DNA from 4 places in the Streptomyces sp. NPDC047917 genome. Region 2 is predicted to be linked to each of the others. Evidence: riboswitches for the same ligand, from Rfam matches in the RefSeq annotation. Region 2 holds a riboswitch; each other region holds the start of a gene.
The links. A riboswitch is a leader RNA that binds a small molecule or an ion and turns the genes downstream of it on or off. The one in region 2 is predicted to bind cobalamin.

Region 1 (5,005 bases), on a different contig from region 2:
CGAGGTGCTCCAGCGAGGCGCGCACCTCCGGCCAGCCCCGGGTCTTCAGACCGCAGTCGGGATTGACCCACAGCCGCTCGGCGGGAATCGCTTCGAGGCCCTTGCGCAGCAGGGCGGCCACCTCCCCGCCGCTCGGCACCCGGGGGGAGTGGATGTCGTACACGCCGGGGCCGACCTCCCTCGGGTAGCCGGCGGACGCCAGCTCGTCGGCCACCCGCATGTGTGAGCGGGCCGCCTCCAGGCTGATCACATCCGCGTCCAGGTCGTCGATCGCCCGGACGATGTCGCCGAACTCCGCGTAGCACATGTGCGTATGGATCTGGGTGTCCGGGCGTACGCCGCCGGTGGCCAGCCGGAACGACTCGGTGGCCCAGGCCAGGTACCCGGCTCGGTCGGCGGCCCGCAGGGGCAGTGTCTCGCGCAGCGCGGGCTCGTCCACCTGGATCACCGAACTGCCGGCTGCCTCCAGGTCGTTCACCTCGTCCCGCAGGGCGAGGGCGATCTGGCGCGCGGTCTCGCCGAGCGGCTGGTCGTCGCGGACGAAGGACCAGGCGAGCATGGTGACGGGGCCGGTGAGCATGCCCTTGACCGGCCGGCCGGTGAGCGACTGCGCGTACGTGGTCCAGTGGACCGTCATCGGCTCCGGGCGCGCGATGTCCCCGGCCAGGATCGGCGGCCGCACATACCGGGTGCCGTACGACTGGACCCAGCCGTGCCGGGTGGCGAGGCAGCCGGTGAGCCGTTCGGCGAAGTACTGCACCATGTCGTTGCGTTCCGGCTCGCCGTGCACCAGCACATCGATGCCAGCAGCCTCCTGGAAGGCGATCACTTCCTGGATCTCGGCCTCGATGCGTTTGCCGTACGCGGCGGCGTCGATGTGCCCTGCCGCCAGGTCGGCTCGTGCGGTGCGCAGTTGAGAGGTCTGCGGGAACGAGCCGATCGTGGTCGTCGGCAGCAGCGGTAGCCGGAGCCGGGCGCGCTGAGCCACCGCCCTTTGCGGATAGGGCAGTTCACGGCGCGAGTCGGCCGCCGTGACGGCCGAGGTGCGGGCCCGTACCGCCGGATCGTGGGTGATCGCGGAACCCGCCCGGGAGGCCAGGTCGGCGCGGTTGGCGACGAGTTCGGCGGCGATCGACGCGGTGCCCCGGGCAAGCCCCCTGGCGAGCGTGGCGATCTCGGCCGACTTCTGCCGGGCGAAGGCCAGCCAGCGCCCCACCCGTGGGTCGACGTCGCGCTCGGCGGCCAGGTCGAGCGGCACGTGCAGCAGCGAGCAGGAGGCCGCCACATCGACCCGGCCGGCCAGACCGAGCAGGGTGCCGAGCGTGGCCAGGGACTGCTGGAGGTCGTTGATCCACACGTTGCGGCCGTCGACGACCCCGGCGACCAGCCGCCTGCCCGGCAGACCGCCGACCCCGGCGAGATCCCGCAGATTGGCGGCCGCCGGACCGGTGAAGTCCATCGCGAGGCCCTCGACCGGAGAATTCGCCAGTACGGCGAGTGCGTCACCGAGCCGGTCGAAGTACGAGGCGACCAGAAGCCGCGGCCGGTCGGCGAGCGCACCGAGATCGCGGTAGGCACGTGCGACGGCGTTCAGTTCCGCGGGGGAACGGTCCTGCACCAGCGCGGGCTCGTCGAGCTGAACCCACTGGGCACCGGCCGCACGCAGATCGGCCAGCACCTCGGCGTACACCGGCAGCAGCCGGTCGAGCAGGGTCAGCGGTTCGAAGTCGGCGGCGACACCGGGAGCGGGCTTGGCCAGCAGCAGATAGGTGACCGGACCCACCAGCACCGGCCTGGCGTCGTGCCCGAGCGCCAGCGCCTCCCCGAACTCCCGGACCTGCTTGGTGGAGTCGGCGGCGAAGACGGTGTCGGGGCCGAGCTCCGGCACCAGGTAGTGGTAGTTCGTGTCGAACCACTTGGTCATTTCGAGCGGCGCCACGTCCTGTGTACCGCGCGCCATCGCGAAATAGCCGTCCAGCGCGTCGGTCGCGACGGCTTCACGGTGCCGGACGGGCACGGCACCGACCATCACGCTGGTGTCCAGCACATGGTCGTAGTACGAGAAGTCACCGGTCGGGACCTCGTGGATGCCGTCGTCGGCAAGCCGTTGCCAGTTGGCGCGGCGCAGTTCTTCGGCGGTCTCCCGGAGGGCGGCTGCGGTGACGCGGCCCTTCCAGTAACCCTCGACGGCCTTCTTCAGTTCCCGGTCGCCCCCTTGGCGGGGGTAGCCGTACACGGTGGCCCGGGCTGCCGCGACTGCGGACTCGGTGGTCACGTGACTCTCCTTCGCGAGCGTGTCCTGGTACGACCCCGGGACGGATCGCAGACGCGAAGGGATGACGGACCGGGCGGATCCGCGGCGCCGTGCCGACGCGCGTGACCTGCTCGATATGTACGCCGACCCGCCCACGAGGTCACCGGGATCACCGTGCGCGTCCGACGCGCACGGGCAGTGGCAGGTCTTCGGACTCGTGGGCGCGTCCCGTGTACGAGACACCTACTGGCCGTCGCTTCCCGGACCCGTCGGGTCCAGTGCTCGATGACGGCGGTCGTTCCCACTCACCGCTGCGGGGCAGTCCCGGATTCCCACCGGGTTCCCTCTTGCGACGCGCCTGCCTGGCGGACAGGGCGAACCAGCTGCGCCCATCACCATAGGGGGTCCGCTCCGGATCCCGGACAGCACATTCGGATCGGCAGGATCGGCAGGGCCGACCGGACCGCGGGCCGGATCGGATCGGTCAACCGGATCGGATCGGTCGGCCGGGTCAGACGGCGGGGCCGGTCGCGGGGGACAGCTGCTGCCCGCACCGCAGGTTCCACCGACCGGAACGGCCGCTGAGCGCGGTCAGCGTCAGCGGGGCGACGTCCAGCCGCCAGAACGCCTCCACCGGCAGAGCGAGTGCCCCGACGGTCACCGCCCGCACCACCGCCGGCTCGACGACCGCCAGCACGCGGCCGCCCCCGCGGTCCCCGGTGGATTCCAGCGCGTCCAGCCAGCGTCCGGCCCGGGCGCAGAGTTCGAGCAGGGACTCGCCACCGTGCGGAGCCGCCGAAGGGTCGGTCAGCCAGGCCGACACCGCCTCCGGCTCGGACGCGCTCACCGCCGCCAGCCGCCGACCGCTCCACCGTCCCATGTCCCAGCCATGGACGGCGGGTTCGGGTCCGGCCCGCAGCCCCAGCGCGTCGGCGGTCCCGGCACATCGTTCGGACGGCCCGCGCAGATACCGGTCGGCGGCCGGCACCGCGGCCGCGACCGCCTCCGCCCGCCGGACCCCGGCCGCGTCCAACGGCGCGTCACCGTCGAACCGGGCCTCGCGCAGCGCGGCGTTGAGCGCCGGTGAGACCAACATCACCTGTACTGCCATGGCCCGGTCAACTCCCTGAACTCTGGCCCCTCGGGTGTGCCCACCATGGCATCCGGGCGGTCGGGCCCCGTCACCGGCACCATGGCGGCACCTGTCCCCAAGCGGTATGGTCACGGCGAACATGACGTAGGTGTGACGGAAGTCCGGTGAGAATCCGGCACGGTCGCGCCACTGTGAACCCGTACCTGTGCGGGAAGTCAGACCCAGCACCCACGTCTCAGGCACCACGATCGGGACGCGTGTTCCCTCAGGAGGTTCTGTCATGGCACAGACTGCTGCCCCCGCCACCGCCGTACCGGCGATCACCCCCATCTCCCTGAAGGCCATCGCCCCCTGGGCGGTCTTCTTCGGGATCCTCATGCTCGTACTGCTGTACTTCGTCGGTGCCGAGCAGGGCGCCACCGCGGTCATCTCCGGCGAAGGTGTCCACGAGTGGGTCCACGACGGCCGCCACCTCCTCGGATTCCCCTGCCACTGACGTACCGTCCGATCCTGGGGAAACCTCATGAACTCCATATCTGTCAGAGCCCTGCTCGTCCGCGGCATGCTGGCCGGACTCGCCGCGGGCGCGCTCGCTCTGCTGGTCGCCTACTTCCTCGGTGAGTCGCGTGTGGACGCGGCCATCGCCCTGGAGGAGGCGCACAGCCACCACCACGACGGCGGCGAGGAACTGGTCAGCCGCACCATGCAGTCGACCGCCGGCCTCGCCACCGGTGTACTGGTCTTCGGCGTCGCCATCGGCGGCATCGCCGCACTCGTCTTCTGCTATGCCCTCGGCCGGATCGGCAGGTTCGGCCCCCGGGCCACGGCCGCGCTGATCGCGGGCGCGGCACTGCTGACGGTGTACGTCGTCCCGTTCCTGAAGTACCCGGCCAACCCGCCGGCCGTCGGCAACCCCGACACCATCGGTCCGCGCACCGCGCTGTTCTTCCTGATGGTCGCCCTCAGCGTGCTGCTGGCCGTCGCCGCCGTCATCCTCGGCAAACGGCTGGCTCCCCGTCTGGGCAACTGGAACGCGACGGTCACGGCATCCGCCGCGTACGTCCTGGTGATCGGGGTCGCCTACGCGTTCCTGCCCTCGTACAACGAAGTCGGCAAGGACTTCCCGGCCTCCCTGCTCTGGGAGTTCCGACTGAGCACCCTCGCCGTGCAGACCACCCTCTGGGTGAGCTTCGGGCTCCTCTTCGGCCATCTGACGGACCGGCTGCTCGCACCGAGGACCGGAACCGTCACCACCGGAGGCAGCGGCGCGAACCGCCCGGCCACCGCGGCCGGCTGACCGGCACCACACACGCGGGCGGAACGCCGGAACCCCGACGGGACCTCCCGTCGGGGTTCCGGCGTTCCGCCCGCACCGGATCACTCCTCGGACCGCGGGCCCCAGTCGGTCCGGTAGTACTTCAGCCGCTCGTCCTGCTTCTCCAGACGCATGCCGACGGCTTCCATGACGCGCTGGGACGCGACGTTGTCCAGGTCGGTGTCACCGTGCACACGACGCACCCCCTCCTCACGGGCGAACAGCAGCAGGGCGCGCAACGCCTCGGAGGCGTAACCCATTCCCTGTGCCGAGGGGACGAGGCCGTAGCCGATCGTGACGTCCCCGTCCTCGTCCGGCGCGCCGTGGAATCCCATCCCGCCGA
Region 2 (5,005 bases):
GCCCGAGCCCGGGTAGCCGGAGATGGCGCAGAGCATCGCGTCACTGTTGTAGCGCAGCGGCTTCGCCACCGAGGCGAGCGCCTCCGCGGCGCTGGCGTCCGGTGCGACCCGCGCGCACGCGGTGCGCGGCGCGGGCGGTGTCTCACCCGCCGGGGCGTCCGCCGCCGTGCCCGGGTCGATGACGAGCGCGATCCGCTTGGTGCCGTCCTCGGCCGGGGTGTCCGCGCAGATCTTCGTGAACTCGGCTGCGCGGCGCGGCTTCGCCGAGTCCTGGGAGTCCTCGCTGACCGAGAACCGGAAGCCCTGCACCGCCCCGTCGTCCGGCCGGACGAGCGACGGGCCCTGGGTGGCGTACGTCCAGCCGGAGCCGGAGCCCTCCCAGAACGACCAGTACCGGTACCCGGCCGCCTGGGCCGGCCCCGCGCCGAGCACGGCCAGGACGGCACCCAGGACCACCAGCAGCGCGGTGGTCCGCCCCGCGCGCCTCACGGCTGCCTGTTCTTCCGGCGACCGCTGGTCAGGAAGAACGCGATGGCCGCGAGGACGAGGGCGATGCCGATGTACCACCACACGCCCCCGATCACGTCGTCGCCGCTGTGGACCTGGTCCTTCTCCGTGGCCTCGTACCCGGTGTCGGCGGACGGGTCGGGCGTCACGACGGAGGCGGGCTCGGGGCCGGCCGCGTTGAGCCGGGCGACCAGGTCGACGCCGCCGAAGTCCCGGGCGTCGTCGCCGGTCGCGTGGGCGGCCAGGATCAGCTGGGCGTAGGCGGCGGGGCCGTTCTGGCCGGCCCAGTCCGCGGAGTTCTTCTTCAGCCAGTCGACGGCTCCGGCCGCCTTGTCCTGGTGGCCGGCCGCGGAGAGCGCGACGACCGCGTCGGCGGTGTTGCCGAAGTCGGGCTGCGGGGTGGTGTCGGTGGCACCGGGCATCGGCGCCAGGTTCAGGTGGCCGCTGCCGGCGAGGGCGCCGGTGAGGTAGTGGGCGCCGTTCTGGGCGGCCTGCTCGGGCGTGAGCGCGGAACCGGACCGGCAGGTGGGCGCCTTGCCCGCGGCGTTGTTCCCGACCGCCAGGGCCTTGCCCATCGTGCCGAGCACGGCGGCCGCGGTGGCGTCCGCGTTCGCGGCGAGCCCGCCCTTCTTGTCGGGCTGGTAGGCGAACGCGCCGCCGTCCTTGCCGCCGCACGGGACGGCGAGGGCGAGCAGCGGATCGTAGGGGGTCTTGCCACCGGGGGTCGTGATGTCCGCGAGCCGCTGCCCCTGACGGGCCAGGGCGCCGATCACCAGAGAGGTGGAGTTGGCGTCACTGGGCGCGCCCGCGGTGTAGCCCCAGCCGCCGTCCTCGTTCTGTACGGACTTCAGCCAGCGCACCGAGTTGTTCACGGTCTCGCGGTGCCCGCCGACCTCCACCAGCGCCTGGGCGGCGGCCGCGGTGGCATTGGTGTCCCGCACCGTCCTGGCGTCGCACGGCTTGGTGGTATCGGGCCGGTACGCGGCGTAGGAGCCGTCGGCGCACTGCTGGCCGATCAGCCAGTCCACCGACTTCGCGGCCGGGGTGACCCCTTCGAGCCGCTGCGCGAGGAAGGCCAGCGACTGCCGCCACACCCCGTCGTAGGTGGGGTCCTTCGTGCCGTACAGCCCGGACGGCAGCGCGACGGACGGCGAGGGCGAGGGGGACGGCGCTGCCACCGCGGCCGGCGCAGCGGCCGCGCAGAGCACGGCGGCGGTGGCGGCGAGCGTTGCTGCGCTGCGACGTACGGTCATGGCGGGCGGGGGCCTCTCCTGCGGGGTGAACCGGGCACAGGCACGCTCAGGCACCAGGCTCCGACCCCGTGTACCTCGACGGTGCCGACCACCGGGGGATCCGGTGGTCCGAGCCGGTCACGACCGCGGACAGGGCATTCCGACTCACCGCCTGCGAAGACGGTTCACGGCTGCGTGGTCAGTGCCGGATTCGCACCGGCTTCCCCCTGAACGGGCATGATGACGACCCGCACACTCTACCGGGCGGCACCGACCGGACTCCGGGCCGGGAGGAGCGCCCCGTACGTGTCACTGCTCACGTACGCGCCTCTGTTCCCCTGCGCGCCACCGCCCACGTAAGCGAGACCACACCCCCCACTCGCCCCCCCACTCACACCACGCACACCGCTCCACCGCTCACACCGCGATGTATGTCACCGGCTCGCTTCCCGGCACCGCCTCCGCGCGCCCGAGCTTCACCAGCCGCCGCAGATGCGCCTCCGCCTCCGAGACGGCGATGTTCCGGGAGCCGTGCGGGATCTGCTCCCACGGCCGGTTCCACTCCATCCGCTCGGCCAGCTCCCACGGTGTCAGCGGCTCCGCCAGCAGCCCGAGCAGCCCGGTCAGCCGCTCCTCGTGATGCCCGAGCAGCTCCCGCACGCGCCCCGCCGCATCGGTGAAGGCGTACTGATGCGCGGGCAGCACCTCGGCGGCCCCGAGCCTGCCGATCCGCTCCAGCGAGTCGAGGTAGTCACCGAGGGGGTCGGTGGCCGTGGCGTCGTCCGGGTCCTCGTACAGCCCGATGTGCGGACTGATCCCCGGCAGCAGATGGTCCCCCGAGAAGAGCCGTCCCCGCCCCGGCAGATTGCCCGGGTGCTTCTCCTCCAGGTGCAGGCACACATGTCCGGGCGTGTGCCCCGGTGTCCAGATCGCCCGCAGTTTGCGCCCCGCCAGGTCGAGCAGCTCACCGGGCACGATCTCCCGGTCCGGAAGCGCGGCCCGCAGCCCCGGCAGCGTCCGCATCCTGCCCCCGCCGGCCGCGGCGACCCGCAACGGCGCGAGGTGCTCCTCGGGCGCCCCGACCGCGGTGAGCTTGGCCGCGAGATACGTCAGCCACCTGCCGGGTTCGGACTCCCGGGTGCGGCGCACGATCGCGGTGTCCGCCGCGTGCATGGCGATCCAGGCCCCGGAGGCCTCGCGCACCTGCCCGGAGAGCCCGTGGTGGTCGGGGTGGTGGTGGGTGATGACCACACCGTGGATGTCGGCCATCTCCGTACCGACGGCGGCGAGTCCGGCGTTGAGCGTGTCCCAGGCCTCGGGATCGTCCCACCCGGTGTCGATCAGCACCGGACCCCGATCGGTGTCCAGGACGTGTACGAGGGTGTGGCCGAGCGGATTGTCCGGGATGGGCACCTTGATGCTGTGCACGCCCCCGCCGTGGTCGGTCACCTGCGTCATGAGGTCCCCATCTCTCTGGACGGCGTACGGCTTCGCGGCTCCGGTGCGACGCCCCCACTGTAACGAGAACTTGTTCCAGTAGTAGCCCCGGTCGACCATCTCGTTCTGGCGTACCTGCCCAGCCGGACGATCACCCCAGGTGCGGCGTCGCCCGGTTCGCCCGGAAGTGGTCGATCCTCAGCCGCTGGGTGTGGTGCATGGGCAGCGCGTCCAGTTCGTCCGGGGCGACGAATCGGAGGTCCGTCGACTCGTCGGAGATGCCCAGTTCGCCGCCGACGACGCGGGCCGTGAACACCACGGCGAACTGGCGGCGAACCTCCCCGTCGCTGTAGGCGATGACATGCTTCGGGTCCGTGTATGTGCCGACGAGCCCGGTGATCTCGACATCGAGCCCGGTCTCCTCCCTGACCTCCCGGACGGCGGCGCCGGGCAGTGAGTCGGTCAGGTCCATTCCTCCGCCCGGCAGGGCCCAGAGGCCGTTGTCCCGCCGTCGCTGCATCAGGATCCGTCCCGCTTCGTCCGTCACCACGGCGGAGGCGGCCACGACCAGACTGTTGGGCTTCGGAGCGTTCGGGTCGTCGTAGAACTCGGTCCGTGCCATGGGTTCACCTTTCCGCGGGTGTGGCGGTCTCCCACGTGGCGCTGAAGCTGTCCGCGTACACGTCGAAACATGCCACCTCCGCGATTGCGCCGCAGGTGCCACACGGGCGCCCGGTGGGCGTTGACGCCCCAGGCGTGTGTGTTGACCAGCATCTGGTCGTCGGTCCGATACAGGCTGTTGTAGAGCGTCGTCCCGTGCGTTCGCAGTTCGATGCCGGGCGTGTTGAGCAGCTGCCGGTAGTGCATGAGCGCCAGTCGGCAGCGGGACTCGATGCCGTGGCCGAACTTCTCCTCGTTTCCGCGCTGTTGGGCATTGGCGCTGTCCGCGTCACCGATGGCGATGCGGACGGCGCAGCCTTCGGCCGCGCGCTTGCGCAGCAGGTCATTGAGTCCGGGATACGCCTCGTGGAGGAACACGGCCGCGTAGACCAGCACGCCGATGTGCCGACGTGCCGAGGCGAAGAGGTCCACGAACATGGAAACGGGAAGGTCTGCCCGTTGTTCGTAGAGTGCCAGGAGCTCGGAACTCACGCCACGTGCGGCACGTGCCTGGCGGAGTGCCGGCCACAACGCGTGCACGTCTTCCTTCAAGTCTCGGCGGCCTTCAGCGCTGTTGCCCGCCGGGGGACGCGCCCGAGGTTGACCCGTCTCTCGACGCTCTTGGGATCGACACCCGTCGCTTCGGCCAGGCCTGCGCGAGTCCACCCTCCGGCTGCCATGGCGGCTCGCAGGCGCTCGTTGGTCTGAGTCGGCCCAGCACCGACCGTTCGTCGAACATTCCCCGTGGTCCGGCACCGACCCGGCGCCGGAGCCCGGGTGCGATGTGTGCGGCGCCCTGGCCGGGGAACGGCGTCGGGCGCGGTCCGAAGGTGACCTGTCGAGGGCCAGCGACGTGAACGTGGAGATTCGGCGCCATCCGCACGCGAAGCGACGGGGGTGTTCATGATCTCGGCGGGAGAGCACCCGATTTTTCTGCCCACGGCCTGTGCGTGGGGCGCCGATCGATCCGGTACGGCCGGGTGATCCCGGCGGGCGCTGTCGCGGTCGTTTACTACTGGAACTGGAACTGGTATCAGTTCTGACACAGAGTCAGATGATGAGGCGGGTACGCACCGGTTCGCGGGAGGCAGCAGCCATGACCGAGCTTGTCGAACACGGAAAACTGTTCATCGGCGGGGAGTTGGTCGATCCGCTGGGCCGGGAAGTGA
Region 3 (5,005 bases), on a different contig from region 2:
CATCCGGCCGCGAAGCCCGCCGGGTCGTCGTCGTACGCGAGCCGCCGCCGCACCACCTCGACCCGCTGATCGGTCTCCCGGGACGCGGCGACCTCGACGGTCAGCCCGAACCGGTCGAGCAACTGGGGCCGCAGCTCGCCCTCCTCGGGGTTCATCGTCCCCACGAGCAGGAAGCGGGCGGCATGCCGTACGGAGACGCCCTCGCGCTCCACGTACGAGGCACCCATGGCGGCCGCGTCCAGCAGCAGGTCCACGAGGTGGTCGTGGAGGAGGTTGACCTCGTCGACGTAGAGGATCCCGCGATGCGCGTCGGCCAGCAGGCCCGGCTCGAAGGCCTTCACGCCCTCCGCGAGCGCCCGCTCGATGTCGAGTGCCCCGACCAGCCGGTCCTCGGACGCGCCGACCGGCAGCTCCACCATGCGGGCGTCCCGCGCCACGCCGGTACCCGGCTCGTGGGGGCCGTCCGGACACGCCGGGTCGGGCGACTCGGGGGCGCAGGAGAAACGGCATCCGGAGACGACGTCCACCTCCGGCAGCAGCGCCGAGAGCGCGCGCACGGCAGTGCTCTTCGCGGTGCCCTTCTCACCCCGTACGAGGACGCCACCGATGTTCGGGGCGACGGAGTTGAGGAGCAGGGCGAGTTGCAGGTCCTGCTGCCCGACGACGGCGGTGAACGGGAAATGCGTGCTCACGGGGCGATCCCTCCTGCGAATGAATGGTCATGGAAAAGGCGGCCTCGGCCCGCGCCGTTCACCGGCGTCCCCCCGGGGCTCCGGGTGCTCCCGGGGCTCCGGGAGCGATGAAGGGCAGCCCCGGTGGCGCGCCCGACTCGACGAGCCGCAGCAACGCGTCGGTGTCCGCGTGTTCCTCGACGAGATCGCCGAGGCGGTCGAGCTGCTCCTCGCGCAGCGCCGCGAAACAGGTGTCCGGAGCGGGGACGAAACGCCGGCCGGCGCCCCGTGCCACCTCGGTCAGGAAGCGGCGGCGGAACTCGTCGCTCTCCAGCGAGCCGTGCCAGTGGGTGCCCCATACGGCGCCGACCCGGCAGCCGTCGAGGAACGGTTCTCCGCCGAGCACCTCCGCCACGCCGTGGTGGATCTCGTACCCCTCGACCGGCGCGCCGAGCGCCTCGCCGACGGGCCGGGCCAGGGTCTTCTCGCGGGCGAAGCGGATACGTACGGGCAGCAGCCCCAGGCCGTCGACGTGACCGGCCCGGGACTCGACCTCGTCCTCGATGTGCTCGCCCAGGAGCTGGAATCCGCCGCAGATGCCGAGGACCGGCCGGCCCTCCGCCACCCGCCGCACCAGCGCGTCGGCGAGGCCCCGTTCGCGCAGCCAGGCCAGCGCCCGCACGGTGCCCCGGGTTCCCGGCACCACGACCAGGTCGGCGTCGGACAGCTCCTCGGCCCGGTCCACGAACCTGACGACGACACCGGGCTCGGCGGCCAGCGCGTCCACATCGGTGAAGTTCGACATCAGCGGCACCGCGCACACCGCGACCCGCAGCACGTCCTCGCCGTGCGGCGGGGCGACGACCGACTCGCGCACGGCTCCCCGCAGCGAGACCCGCAGCCCGTCCTCCTCGTCGATGCCGAGGCCGTGGGCGAAGGGCAGCACCCCGTACGTCGGCCTGCCGGTGAGGTCCCGCAGCATCTCCAGGCCCGGCTCCAGCAGCGAGACGTCGCCGCGGAACTTGTTGACGAGATAGCCGGCGATCAGCGACTGGTCCTCGGCGGCGAGCAGCGCCGTCGTGCCGAAGAACGAGGCGAAGACCCCGCCGCGGTCGATGTCGCCGACGACCACCACCGGGAAGCGCGCCGCCCGCGCGATGCCCATGTTGACGATGTCCGTGCGCCGCAGATTGATCTCGGCGGGGCTGCCCGCGCCCTCGCAGATCACCGCGTCGTACGTGGACCGGAGCTGTTCCAGGCAGTCCACGACTGTGGAGAGCAGCGCCTCCTGCCTGCCCCCGTGGTAGCCGCGGGCGCTCATCTCGCCGACCGGTTTACCCATCAGGACGACCTGGCTGGAGCGGTCGCTGCCCGGCTTGAGCAGGACCGGGTTCATCAGGGCCGACGGCTCCACGCGGGCCGCCTGGGCCTGCATGGCCTGGGCGCGCCCGATCTCGGCGCCCTCGCGGGTGACGAACGAGTTGAGCGACATGTTCTGCGCCTTGAAGGGCGCCACCTTCACGCCCCGGCGCACGAGCCAGCGGCAGATGCCTGCCGTGACGACGCTCTTGCCCGCGTCGGAAGTGGTACCGGCGACCAGCAGCCCGCCGCTCATGCGTCTCTCCGTCCTGCGGTGCGAGGCCCCGCCACGTTCGTCCCGGTGGTCCGGCGCCCGGCGAGCCGACGTGCGGCGAGGGCCGCGCCGAGCCGCCCCGCCACGCAGACGCCCAGCGCCAGCGCGCTCACCCGGCGCGACAGCCGCACCGCGCGCTCGATGTCCGCGCTCTCCACGGCCCGGCCCGTCTCCCCGTTGAGCACCGGGCGGTGCTCGACCCGGCCGCCGTACGCGAGGGTGCCGCCGAGCCGTACGCCGAGCGCACCCGCGAACGAGGCCTCCACCGGGCCTGCGTTGGGGCTCGGGTGCTCGGCGGCGTCGGCCCGCCAGGCCCGGACCGCGCCGCGCGGCCGCCCCCCGGCCGCCACGGCGAGCAGCGCCGTGAGCCGGGCCCCCGGCCAGCCGGCGAGGTCGTCGAGGCGGGCCGAGGCCCAGCCGTAGCGCAGATGCCGGGGCGAACGGTGCCCGACCATCGCGTCCAGGGTGTTGACGGCCCGGAACCCGGCCAGCCCGGGAACCCCGGCCAGCGCGCCCCACACCAGCGCGCCGACGACGGCGTCCGAGGTGTTCTCCGCCACGGACTCCACCACGGCGCGGGCGATCTGCGGGCCGTCCAGGGAGTGCGGGTCGCGGCCGCACAGATGCGGCAGCCGCTCGCGGGCCAGTTCGATGTCACCGGCGGCCAGGGCTCCGCCGATGGCCCGCGCCTCACGCCCCAGGGACGTGCCGCCGACGACGGACCAGGTGACGGCGGCGGTCAGCGCCACGGAGGCGGCGGGGCTGCGGCGCACGGCGCGGGTGATCAGCGCGGCACCACCCGCGGCGCCTCCGGCGCAGACGAGAGTGTGCAGCGCGCCCCGGCCACGGTGGTCGCGCCACAGCAGGCGCTCGACGTCCGCCGCGGCCCGCCCGAACGCGGCGACCGGGTGTCCCCTGCGGGGGTCACCGAGCAGCAGATCGCCGATCAGGCCGGCCGTGGCGCCGTACGCGAAGATGCGGTCGGCTCGCACGGTTCAGCCGGCCGTCGCGCCTCGGCGGACCTTCGTACAGGCGGCTCTCGTCGAGAGCGCCGAAACAGCGGACGCACGGCAGCCAGGCATGGCGATATGTCCTCACTCAGGGTCCGCGCCCTGGTTCGACGTGACCGGCGACGAGAGTCTCCTGGCTCCCGGATCCGCGGTACCCCCGGCCTTCCAGCCCGCTCGTGCGAGCCGTGACTTCCGGTGTTGGGGGACCGCTCCCCGGTGACAGTGGCGGGACCGCGCCGGATTCGCACCGGCTTCCTCTGCTGTCGCCGTAATTGGCTCCGGCAGTCCACCACGCTCCGCGAACGCCCGTCAACCTGCCGTTGACCTGCGACGGTGCAGTGTGCTGATACCCACATCGGGCCGGACACCGAGGTGTCCGGCCCGACGGGGGAGCGTGCGCGGGAGCGGCTCAGGCGACGATCAGATAGATCCCGTACGCGACGGCCGCCGCGCACAGCCCGAAGCAGACGTACGCGCCGGCGCGGGCCAGCAGCAGCGAGCCGCCGGAGCCGCCCTGCGCCGCCGGTTCCGGCTGCTTGGAGAGGCCGACGATGCCCAGGGTGAAGAGGCCCACCAGCGCGACGGTGACAACGAGGGAGACGCCGAATACGGAGCCGAGGGCTGCCCAGTCGATGTTCATGCTGAATCCTTAGACGGCCTTGGACGGCCGGCCTGGCGGCCGGCTCAGACGGTGGCGGGTCGCGCCGGGTCCTGGGTGGTTCCGGCCGGGGCCGGAATGGTGGTCATGAGGTTCTGGGACGGTGCCTGCACCGCGGCCGCCGTGGGCGGCGGGCTGACGGCGGCGATGGCCGTGGTGACGACGCCCGCCGGTTCGACGCCGGCGGCCGAGGGCGCGACGTCGTCGTGGCCGACCGGCTTGCGGCGCGACAGGAGCCAGATCGCACCGGAGCCCAGGACCAGCAGCGCCGCCACGACGACGACACCCCAGGTGCCCTGCTTGGTGAGGAGCTCCGCGCCCGCGCCGACCAGACCGGCGGCGGGCAGGGTCAGACCCCAGGCGACGAACATCCGGGTGGCGGTGGACCAGCGGACCACACCGCCCTGCCGGCCGAGGCCCGCGCCCATCACGGCTCCGGAGCAGGACTGGGTGGTGGAGAGGGAGAAGCCGAGGTGCGAGGAGGCCAGGATGACCGTGGCCGCACTGGTCTGGGCGGCGAAGCCCTGCGGCGGCTTGAGGTCGGTGAGGCCGCTGCCCATGGTGCGGATGATGCGCCAGCCGCCCAGGTAGGTGCCGAGCGCGATGGCCGTGCCGGCGGCGACGATGACCCAGACCGGCGGGTTGGCGCCCGGGTGCAGGACGCCGCCGGTGACCAGGGCCAGGGTGATGATGCCCATGGTCTTCTGCGCGTCGTTGGTGCCGTGGGCGAGCGAGACCAGTCCGGCCGAGGCGATCTGGCCGGCCCGGTAGCCCTTGGCGGTGGCCTTCTGCTGGGCTTCGTCGCGCACCCTGCCGCCGATCCGGTACGTCAGCCGGGTGGCCAGCAGCGCGGCCAGACCGGCGACGATCGGGGCGGCGACCGCGGGAAGCAGCACCTTGGTGACGACGGTGCCGCCGTTGACGGAGGACCAGCCGGCCGACATCACGGCCGCGCCGATCAGGCCGCCGAACAGGGCGTGCGACGAGCTGGACGGCAGCCCGACCAGCCATGTCAGCAGATTCCACAGAATGG
Region 4 (5,005 bases), on a different contig from region 2:
TTCCAGGAAGCCCGACAGGGCCACCAGTTCGTCGCGGACGACGCGGAGCCGGGATCCCATTCCGCCGACTTGGCGTCGCATGGCGGCCAGTTCACCGTATTCCTTGGGCGTCAGCGCCACCATGGGCCGCCCGTCGGCCACGATGTGCCGGGGTTTGTGTCCGGCCACAGGTGACCTTCCGTCGCTCGGCCCGCCGTGGCGGGTCCGTCCCGTCTCTCTTGGCCTGTCGCGGGGGGGGGGGGGGGGGGGGGGGGGGCGCCGCCCCCCGGGGGGGTGGGGGTTTTGTTGTGGGGGGGGGGCGGGGGTCTCGCCCGCGGGCGGCGGCGGGCCGAGCGAGGGGGCGGGCGGGGGGGGCGGGGCCCGCCGGGGGGGGGGGGGGGCGCGGCGCGGCGGGCCGCGGGGGGGGGGGGGGGGGGGGGGGGCCCCCCCCCCCCGCGACATGATTGATCAGGAGTTGTCGGTCGTCAGCTCCGTACGGACTTCACGCGCGGCAGCGACGAGGCTCTCCAGGGAGGCGCGGGTCTCGGTCCAGCCGCGAGTCTTCAGACCGCAGTCGGGGTTGACCCACAGCCGTTCGGCGGGGATCGCCTTCAAGCCGGTGCGCAGCAGGTTCGCGGCTTCTTCGGTGCTGGGAACGCGCGGAGAGTGGATGTCCCAGACTCCGGGGCCGGCCTCGCGGGGGTAGCCGTGGGCGGCGAGTTCGCGGGCGACCTGCATGTGGGAGCGGGTGGCCTCCAGGCTGATGACGTCGGCGTCGAGGTCGTCGATGGCCTGAACGATGTCGCCGAACTCGGCGTAGCACATGTGGGTGTGAATCTGCGTGACCGGCCGGACGCCACTGGTGGTGAGCCGGAAGGACTCGGTGGCCCAGCCCAGGTAGGCGGCGTGGTCGGCGGCGCGCAGCGGGAGGGTCTCGCGCAGAGCGGGCTCGTCGACCTGGATCACGGACGTTCCGGCCGCCTCCAGGTCGTTCACCTCGTCGCGGAGGGCGAGGGCGACCTGGATGGCGGTCTCGCCGAGTGGCTGGTCGTCGCGTACGAAGGACCAGGCGAGCATGGTGACCGGGCCGGTCAGCATGCCCTTGACCGGCTTCGAGGTCAGGGACTGGGCGTACGAGGTCCAGCGGACGGTCATCGGCTCGGGGCGGGAGATGTCCCCGGCCAGCACCGGCGGCCGCACGTAGCGGGTGCCGTAGGACTGCACCCAGCCGTGCTGGGTCGCGAGGTATCCCGTCAGCTGCTCGGCGAAGTACTGGACCATGTCGTTGCGTTCGGGCTCGCCATGGACGAGGACGTCGATGCCGGTCTTCTCCTGGAAGGAGATCACCTCCTCGATCTCGCCCTTGATGCGGGACTCGTACCCGGCGGCGTCGATCCGCCCGGCGCGGAGGTCCGCCCGGGCGACGCGCAGTTCGTCGGTCTGCGGGAAGGACCCGATGGTGGTCGTCGGCAGGAGCGACAGGCCCAGGTGCGCCCGCTGGGCGACGGTACGTTCGGCGTACGGCTGGGCGCGACGCCCGTCGGCATCCGTGACGGCGGCAGTGCGGGCCCGAACGGCCGGGTCGTGAGTGAGGGCGGAGGCTGCCCGGGAGGCCAGGTCGGCGCGGTTGGCGGCGAGTTCGGGCGCGATCGCGGCGGTGCCCTGGGCGAGTCCGCGGGCCAGGGTGGCGATCTCCTGCGTCTTCTGGCGGGCGAAGGCGAGCCAGCGGCGGACCTGCGGGTCGATGTCCCGCTCGGCCCAGGCGTCGAGCGGGACGTGCAGGAGGGAGCAGGAGGCGGCGACGTCGACCCGTTCGGCGAGGCCGAGGAGGGTGCCAAGAGTGGTCAGGGACTTCTGGTAGTCGTTGATCCAGATGTTGCGGCCGTTGACCACACCCGCGACGAGGCGCTTGCCGGGCAGGCCGCCCACGGAGGCCAGGTCGTCGAGGTTGGCCGCGCCGCTGTCGGTGAAGTCGAGCCCGATGCCTTCGACGGGAGAGGCCGCGAGGGCCTGGAGCGCATCGCCCAGCCGGCCGAAGTACGAGGCAACGAGCAGCTTGGGCCGTTCGGTCAGGGCGCCGAGCTCGCGGTAGGCGCGGGCGGCGGCGTTCAGGTCGGCCGGGGTGCGGTCCTGGACCAGCGCCGGTTCGTCGAGCTGCACCCACTCCGCTCCGGCGGCCCGCAGGTCGGCGAGAACCTGTGCGTACACGGGCAGCAGCCGGTCCAGCAGGGTCAGCGGCTCGAAGTCGGCGGCGACGCCGGGAGCCGGCTTGGCCAGCAGGAGGTAGGTGATCGGGCCGACGAGGACCGGCCGAGCGGTGTGGCCCAGCGCCAGGGCCTCCTCCAGCTCGGCCACCTGCTTGGACGAGTCCGCCGTGAAGACGGTGTCCGGGCCGACCTCGGGGACCAGGTAGTGGTAGTTGGTGTCGAACCACTTGGTCATCTCCAGCGGGGCGACGTCCTGGGTGCCGCGCGCCATGGCGAAGTAGCCGTCCAGGGCGTCCACGTCGACGGCCGCGCGGTGGCGTGCGGGGACAGCGCCGACCATGACGCTGGTGTCCAGCACGTGGTCGTAGTACGAGAAGTCGCCGGTCGGTACCTCGGTGATGCCGGCCTCGGCCAGTTGCCGCCAGTTCGAGCGGCGCAGTTCGGCGGCGGCGCCCCGGAGGGCGTCGGCAGTGACGTGACCCTTCCAGTAGCCCTCGACGGCCTTCTTCAGTTCGCGGTTCTGGCCCTGGCGGGGGTAGCCGTACGCGGTGGCTCGTACTGTCGCGGCTGCGGGCTTCGCTGTCACGGAACTCTCCTTCGCGAGATGTGTCCAGGAACATCCCGGCGACGGGACGCGGACGCGAAGGGAACGACAGAACACACGGACCACGCAACGGAATCAAGGCCGCACGTGCCGCTCGCTGTGTACGCCGACCCGCCCACGAGGTCACCGGGATATCCGCGCACGGCATCGGCCGCGCACGGGCAACGGGCAGGTCTTCGGACTCGCGGGCACGCCTGCCGGTCTCCCGGCGGGCACCTACTGGCCGTCGCTTCCCAGGACCGTTGTCCGATCCCAGTGCGTATGACGGCGGTCGTTCCCGCTCACCGCTGCGGGGCAGTCCCGGATTCCCACCGGGTTCCCTCTTACGACGCATCCCGCCTGGCGGACGGGGCGAACCAGCTGCACCGGCCACCCTAGGCCGTTCCACCGAGGCGCGAGTACAGCGGTCCACATGTCGGACGTCGGAAATGAGACGCGACGGGCGAGGGCCGCGGTGCGTGCTTCGGCCGGGGCCGGACCCGTCAGGCAGGTCCGGCCGACGAACCGGGCTCAGGATGCTCGGAGCGGCACCTCGCGCTGGCCGGGGCCGTCGTAGGAGGCCAGGGGCCGGATGAGGGAGTTGTGGGCGAGCTGTTCGGTGATGTGGGCGGTCCAGCCGGTGATGCGGCTCATCACGAAGATGGGGGTGAACGCGGGGATGTCGAAGCCCATGAGGTGATAGGCGAGGCCGGCCGGGTAGTCCAGGTTGGGGTGGATGCCCTTGCGGCTGCTCATGGCGTGCCGCAGGGCGGCGTGGAGGGTGGCCAGGCGGGTGGTCTCCGGGTCGCTCGAGCGGGCGATGAGGTCCGCCAGGGCCTTCTGCATGATGGGGACGCGGGAGTCGCCGTGCTTGTAGACGCGGTGCCCGAAGCCCATGATCCTGCGCTTGGCGGCGAGGGCGTCGTCCAGCCAGCCCTCCGCCCCCTCAGGGTCGCCGATCTCTTCCAGCATGTGCATCACGGCCTCGTTGGCGCCGCCGTGCAGGGGGCCCTTGAGGGCGCCGATCGCAGCTGTGACCGCGCTGTGCAGGTCGGAGAGGGTAGAGGTGACGACACGGGCGGTGAAGGTGGAGGCGTTGAAGCTGTGCTCGGCGTAGAGGATCAGGGAGATCTCGAAGCAACGGACCACTGCCGGGTCGGGGACCTCGCCGAAGCACATGTGGAAGAAGTTCTCGGTGTACCCGAGGTCCCCGTCGGGCCGGATGGGCTCCAGGCCGTGGCGGCGCCTGTGGTCGGCGGCCACCACGACGGGCAGCCGGGCGAGCAGGGTCAGGGACTTGGTGAGGTTGGCGGCCGGACTGCCGTCGTCCTCCGCGGGGTCCTCGGCGCCGAGGAAGCTGACGGCGGTACGCAGCACGTCCATCGGGTGGCAGGTGTGCGGCAGTCTGGCCAGGAGTTCGGTGGTGGTGCGGTCCAGTGGGCGCAGGGCGCGTTCCCGGGCGGTGAACTCGCGAAGCTGTCCGGCGTCGGGCAGCTCACCGTGCCACAGCAGGTGGGCGACCTCCTCGAAGGAGCAGCGGGCGGCGAGGTCATGGACGGGGTAACCGCGGTAGGTGAGTGAGTTGGTGTCGGCGACCACGGTGGAAATGGCGGTGGTGTCGGCGACCACGCCGGCGAGGCCGCGGTGGATCTCCGGGGCGGTGCTGGTCACGGGGAGCCTCCGGGGGCTGAAAGGGGCAGCGGGGCTGTGCCGGGGCTGATGGAGCCCGGCGCGGCCGTCGGGTCTGCGGATGTCGGGTTCAGGCGCTGGGCGGGAGGGTGAAGTCGAAGACGGCCGCGTCGAAGGAGCCGTAGCTCTCGTAGTCGAGGACCTCGTAGAGGCGCGATCGGGTCTGCATGCCCTCCAGCAGGCCTGCCTGGGTGCCCTCTGCCGCGATCCGGCGCAGTCCGTCCTCCACGGCACCCATGGCGTAGCGGAAGAGGGTGACCGGGTAGAGGACGATGTCGTAGCCGAGGTCCTCCAGAGCGGCGGCTCCGAGGAGGGGGCCCTTGCCGAACTCGGTCATGTTGGCCAGGAGCGGGACGTCGACGGCCTTGCGGAAGGCCTCGAACTCGGCTTCGTTCGCGAGGGCTTCGGGGAAGATCGCATCGGCACCCGCGTCCACGTACGCCTTGGCCCGCTCGATCGCCGCTTCCAGGCCTTCCACGGCGCGGGCGTCGGTGCGGGCCATGAGGAGGAAGTCGGGGTCGCGGCGGGCGTCGACGGCGGCCCGGAG

Region 1: it holds a riboswitch for cobalamin, as region 2 does, so the genes downstream of both, metE (5-methyltetrahydropteroyltriglutamate--homocysteine S-methyltransferase) here and ACGF8B_RS29010 (prenyltransferase/squalene oxidase repeat-containing protein) in region 2, are expected to answer to the same signal.
Region 3: it holds a riboswitch for cobalamin, as region 2 does, so the genes downstream of both, ACGF8B_RS13110 (cobalamin biosynthesis protein) here and ACGF8B_RS29010 (prenyltransferase/squalene oxidase repeat-containing protein) in region 2, are expected to answer to the same signal.
Region 4: it holds a riboswitch for cobalamin, as region 2 does, so the genes downstream of both, metE (5-methyltetrahydropteroyltriglutamate--homocysteine S-methyltransferase) here and ACGF8B_RS29010 (prenyltransferase/squalene oxidase repeat-containing protein) in region 2, are expected to answer to the same signal.

The regions. Positions count from the first base shown of each region.
Region 1 is NZ_JBIDCA010000004.1:300,471-305,475, reverse strand. It holds gene metE (5-methyltetrahydropteroyltriglutamate--homocysteine S-methyltransferase) at 1-2,275, opposite strand, end outside; cobalamin riboswitch at 2,437-2,653, opposite strand; gene ACGF8B_RS11120 (histidine phosphatase family protein) at 2,766-3,365, opposite strand; gene ACGF8B_RS11115 (CbtB-domain containing protein) at 3,628-3,843, shown strand; gene ACGF8B_RS11110 (CbtA family protein) at 3,871-4,644, shown strand; gene ACGF8B_RS11105 (GNAT family N-acetyltransferase) at 4,725-5,005, opposite strand, start outside.
Region 2 is NZ_JBIDCA010000012.1:258,164-263,168, forward strand. It holds gene ACGF8B_RS29005 (SCO2322 family protein) at 1-489, opposite strand, end outside; gene ACGF8B_RS29010 (prenyltransferase/squalene oxidase repeat-containing protein) at 486-1,760, opposite strand; cobalamin riboswitch at 1,871-2,006, opposite strand; gene ACGF8B_RS29015 (MBL fold metallo-hydrolase) at 2,157-3,197, opposite strand; gene ACGF8B_RS29020 (NUDIX domain-containing protein) at 3,328-3,798, opposite strand; partial or broken gene ACGF8B_RS29025 (XRE family transcriptional regulator) at 3,803-4,516, opposite strand; gene ACGF8B_RS29030 (aldehyde dehydrogenase) at 4,933-5,005, shown strand, end outside.
Region 3 is NZ_JBIDCA010000005.1:61,793-66,797, reverse strand. It holds gene ACGF8B_RS13120 (putative cobaltochelatase) at 1-692, opposite strand, end outside; gene ACGF8B_RS13115 (cobyric acid synthase) at 751-2,286, opposite strand; gene ACGF8B_RS13110 (cobalamin biosynthesis protein) at 2,283-3,296, opposite strand; cobalamin riboswitch at 3,441-3,573, opposite strand; gene ACGF8B_RS13105 (hypothetical protein) at 3,724-3,954, opposite strand; gene ACGF8B_RS13100 (anion permease) at 3,999-5,005, opposite strand, start outside.
Region 4 is NZ_JBIDCA010000013.1:18,196-23,200, reverse strand. It holds gene metE (5-methyltetrahydropteroyltriglutamate--homocysteine S-methyltransferase) at 448-2,772, opposite strand; cobalamin riboswitch at 2,961-3,116, opposite strand; gene ACGF8B_RS29740 (bifunctional 2-methylcitrate synthase/citrate synthase) at 3,301-4,440, opposite strand; gene prpB (methylisocitrate lyase) at 4,529-5,005, opposite strand, start outside.